2 regions of the Nitratireductor sp. GZWM139 genome follow, and region 1 is predicted to be linked to the other one. Evidence: riboswitches for the same ligand, from Rfam matches in the RefSeq annotation. Region 1 holds a riboswitch; the other holds the start of a gene.
The links. Region 1 has a riboswitch for S-adenosylmethionine ahead of NDI72_RS10035 (O-succinylhomoserine sulfhydrylase). Riboswitches for the same ligand answer to the same signal wherever they lie in the genome.
Positions count from the first base shown of each region.

Region 2: linked by a shared signal. The riboswitch ahead of metA (homoserine O-acetyltransferase MetA) and the one ahead of NDI72_RS10035 (O-succinylhomoserine sulfhydrylase) in region 1 are both predicted to bind S-adenosylmethionine.

Region 1 covers NZ_JAMQML010000006.1:285,090-287,477, forward strand. Annotated here, with positions in the region: gene NDI72_RS10035 (O-succinylhomoserine sulfhydrylase) at 1-1,189, opposite strand, end outside; SAM riboswitch at 1,240-1,317, opposite strand; gene NDI72_RS10040 (2'-deoxycytidine 5'-triphosphate deaminase) at 1,402-2,388, shown strand, end outside.
Region 2 covers NZ_JAMQML010000004.1:237,731-240,118, forward strand. Annotated here, with positions in the region: gene NDI72_RS06895 (NAD(P)H-dependent flavin oxidoreductase) at 1-672, shown strand, start outside; gene metA (homoserine O-acetyltransferase MetA) at 678-1,613, opposite strand; SAM riboswitch at 1,690-1,767, opposite strand; gene hisC (histidinol-phosphate transaminase) at 1,885-2,388, shown strand, end outside.

The DNA.
Region 1 (2,388 bases):
AGACCGCGTCCAGCGCGCGCTCGACATCGGCGATAAGGTCGTCGCCGTCTTCGAGGCCCACCGAAAGGCGCAGCGTGCCATCGCCAATGCCAAGCTCGGCGCGCGCCTCGTCCGACAGGTTCTTGTGCGTCGTCGTGGCGGGATGTGTGATGAGGCTCTTGGCATCGCCCAGATTGTTGGAAATCTGGAAGATTTTCAGCGCATTCTCAAACGCAAAGGCTTCCTTCTTGCCGCCCTTCAGTTCGACGCAGAGCAGCGTCGAGCCACCCTTCATCTGTTTGGCGATGATGTCGGCCTGCGGGTGGTCCTTGCGGCCGGGATAGATGACGCGCGCGATCTTCGGATGCCCGGCGAGCAGATCCGCGATGCGGCCTGCGCTCTCGGTCTGCTGGCGCACGCGCAGCGGCAGTGTCTCCAGTCCCTTGAGCAGCGTCCAGGCGTTGAACGGCGAGAGGCTCGGCCCGGTGTGACGGAAGAAATCCTGCAGGTGCTCGTCCACCCACTCCCGGTCCGAAAGCACGACGCCGCCAAGGCAACGGCCTTGACCGTCAATATGCTTGGTGGCGGAGTAGACGACCACGTGTGCGCCAAGCTCCAGCGGCTTTTGCAGGAGCGGCGTGGCGAACACGTTGTCGACCACCAGTCGCCCGCCGATTTCATTGGCAAGTGCGGCGACACCGGCGATGTCGGCCACTTCCAGCGTCGGGTTGGTGGGGCTTTCGAGGAAGAACAGCCTGGTGTTGGGCCGCACGGCGGCTTTCCAGTTCTCAAGCTTTGCGCCATCGATCAGCGTGGTTTCGATGCCGTAGCGCGGCATCAGCGTCTCGACCACCCAGCGACAGGAGCCGAACAGCGCGCGGCCGGCGACCACGTGATCGCCCGCCTTGAGCGAACAGAGAAGGGCGGCGGTGACGGCAGCCATGCCGGATGACATGGCGCGGGCTTCTTCTGCACCCTCCAGCGCGCACATGCGGCGCTCGAACATGTCCACGGTGGGGTTTGCATAGCGCGAGTAAACGAAACCGGGCTCTTCGCCCTTGAAGCGCGCCTCGGCGGCTTCCGCGCTGTCATAAACGAAGCCCTGAGTCAGATAGAGCGCTTCTGAGGTCTCGCCGAAATGCGAGCGGGTGACCCCGCCATGCACGAGGGCTGTCTGTGGTTTCCAGTTGTCTTCGAAATGATCGGTCATCGCTTCTTTACCCAACAAAAAAACCGGCCGCGAAAAGTCGCATGCCGGTTCGTCCATCGAGCGCGGCCTTTTAGCGACTTCTTTAACGTGGCTGCAAGCCGACCGGCCAAATCACCACGGGATAAAGGTCCATTAGACCCTCAAGCGCCTTGCGTCAACGACAAGCGGCGCTAAACCTCGTTCAATTAAACCCTGTGCAAGGAGAAGGGGCGTTGGCAAAAGCGGGAATTCTGCCGGACAAGGACATCGCGGCACTGTTCGACAACGGGGCGCTGGCCTCGGCCCGCCCACTGGACCCTGACCAGATCCAGCCGGCCAGTCTCGACCTCAGGCTTGGCGCTGTGGCGTATCGCGTGCGCGCCAGCTTCCTGCCCGGTCCCAACCATCGCGTTTCGGAAAAGCTCGACCGGCTCAAGCTGCACGAGATCCAGCTGGGCGAGGGGGCGGTTCTGGAAACCGGCTGTGTTTACATCGTGCCGCTTCTCGAAGGGCTCGACCTGCCGGATGGCATCTCGGCTTCCGCCAATCCGAAAAGCTCGACCGGCCGGCTCGACATCTTCACGCGCGTGATGACCGACAATGGCCAGGAGTTCGACAAGATCCCCGCCGGCTATTCCGGCCCGCTCTACATGGAAGTGAGCCCGCGCACCTTCCCCATCGTCGTGCGCACCGGCTCGCGCCTGTCGCAGATCCGCTTTCGCACCGGCAAGGCGCTGCTCGATGAAAGCGCGCTGGCGGACCTGCATGCGCGCGAAACGCTGGTCGCGGCGGAAGAGCCGAACATCACCAAGGGCGGCATTGCGCTTTCAGTGGATCTGAGTGGCGACGCCAACGGGCTGATCGGCTACCGCGCGAAGCATCACACGGCGCTGATCGACGTGGACAAGCGCGACCAGCACGAGGTTGCCGATTTCTGGGAACCGCTCACCGGCGATGGCGCTGGCGGCCTGATTCTCGATCCGGACGAGTTCTATATTCTCGTGTCGCAGGAGGCGGTGCATGTGCCGCCCTTCCATGCCGCCGAGATGACGCCTTTCGATCCGCTGGTGGGCGAATTCCGCGTTCACTATGCCGGCTTCTTCGATCCCGGCTTCGGCCATTCATCGGCAGGCGGCACCGGCAGCCGCGCCGTTCTGGAAGTGCGCAGCCACGAAGTCCCGTTCATTCTCGAACATGGACAGATCGTTGGCCGGCTCGTT
Region 2 (2,388 bases), on a different contig from region 1:
TTTCACTTCGGCCTGCCGGATGAAGCGCTGATGGCGCGCGTGCGCGAAGCGGGGGCGAAGATCATCGCTTCGGCGACCACCGTGGCCGAGGCGCGCTATCTGGAGGAAAACGGCTGCGACGCCATCATCGCGCAGGGCGCGGAAGCCGGCGGTCATCGCGGCGTCTTTCTGGAGCCGGAGATTGCGACGCAGCCCGGCACGCTGGCGCTGGTGCCGCAGGTGGTGGACGCGGTTTCCGTTCCGGTCATTGCAGCCGGTGGCATCTGCGACGGGCGGGCGGTGGCGGCTTGCTTCATGCTGGGAGCTTCCGCAGTGCAGGTGGGGACGGCCTATCTGCAATCGCCCGAGGCGCTGACCGGCGCGGGCCATCGCGATGCGCTGGCGCTGGCGCGGGACGACCGCACGGTTCTGACCAATGTGTTCACCGGCAGGCCAGCCCGCGGGCTTTTGAACCGCTTCGTCAGCGAAGTGGGACCGATGAGCGATGATGCGCCGGAGTTTCCGCTGGCGACGGCTGCCATTGGCCCGCTGCGCGCTGCGGCGGAAAAGGCCGGGGTGAGCGATTTCTCGCCCTTATGGGCGGGGCAGGCGGCGGCTCTGGCCGCGCCCATGCCGGCGGGCGAACGCACGGTGAAGCTCGCCCGCGACGCTGCCGCGCTTCTACGCGGCTAGCAATTTCATTTCGTAGCCTGATGCCCTGCGCCGATCTCCGCCAGATCGTAGGGCGTTGATTGGTAGACCTGGTTGATCCAGTTGCCGAACAGAAGATGCGCGTGCGAGCGCCAGCGGTTTAAGGGCGGGCGGCTCGGATCATCATCGGGGTAATAGCCGTGCGGCACGGCGACCTCGGTTCCCGAAGCCACATCGCGATCATATTCCTCCTTCAGCGAGGTGGAATCATATTCGATGTGGTTGAACATGTAGAGCCGGTTGCCCGTCTCCTCCGTCAGCAGGCATGGCCCGGTTACATCCGATTCCATCAGCACCTGCAGGCCCGTTTCGGGCTTAATGTCGGCGGAGCGCACTTCGGTCCAGCGGGACACCGGAATGGCGAAATCGTCGGAGAAACCGGCGAGGAAGGGCGAGGCGGGTGCGTTGTTGCGATGGCGGAAGACGCCGAACGCCTTCTTCTCCAGCGTGTATTTGGGAATGCGGTGAAAGTGCCATGCGGCGGCCATTGCGCCCCAGCAGATGAAGAAGGAGGAGTGGACGTTGGTCAGCGTCCAGTCGAAAATCTTCTCCAGTTCCTTCCAGTAGGTGACGTCTTCGAACGACAGAAGCTCGATGGGCGCACCCGTGATGATGAAGCCGTCGAACTTGCGGTCGAGCACTTCTTCCCAGGTCTGGTAGAAGGAGATGAGGTGGTCTTCCGACGTGTTCTTGGCGCGGTGGTTGCCGATGCGCACAAGCGTCAGCTCCACCTGAAGCGGCGAAGCGCCGATGAGGCGGGCGAACTGCGTTTCGGTGCGGATCTTGTTCGGCATGAGGTTGAGCAGTCCGATCTGCAGCGGGCGGACGTCCTGCCGCAGCGCTGTTTCCTCGTCCATCACGGACACACCTTCACGCACGAGCACGTCGCGGGCGGGAAGCTGGTCGGGGATCTTGATCGGCATTGTTTTGCTCCAAACAAAAAGGACCGGGCTCCAAACAAAAAGACCGGCAGCGAAATCGCGGCCGGTCTCAGCAATATTCTTGCATCGCACGGCCTTTTAGCGAGTTGTTTTACGTGGCTGCAAGCCGACCGGCCAAATCACCACGAATGGAGATCATTATTTAAGGTGGCGTTTTCTTTGCGTCAATCGCCGTCATGGTCTAAAGCATCTGACGGATTTTCGCCTGAGACAGGCGTTCCCATCAACCGTTTCCCTAGAGCAGGACCATTCAATGAGCACGTCCGACCGTCCCGAACCGAAGCCCGGTGTCATGGATATCGCCGCTTATGTACCCGGTCGCGAAAGCGCGCCCGGCGCCATGAAGGTGTGGAAGCTCTCCTCCAACGAGTCCCCGCTTGGCCCTTCGCCAGCGGCCGTTGAGGCGATCTCCAAAGCCATGGGACATCTGGAGCTCTATCCGGACGGTTCGGCGACGGCGCTGCGCGAGGCGATTGCCGAGACCTATGGCCTGAACCCGGCCAACATTCTCTGCTCCAATGGTTCTGACGAACTGCTCGGCCTGCTGGCCCAGACCTACATCAAGCCCGGCGATGAAGGCATCTTCACCGAGCATGGCTTCCTCGTTTACCGCATCCAGATCCTGGCCGCCGGCGGCAAGCCGGTGGTGGTGAAGGAAGACAATGAGCGCACCGACGTGGATGCGATCCTTGCGGCGGTGACGCCGAAGACGCGCATCGTTTTCCTGGCCAACCCGAACAATCCGACCGGCACCTAT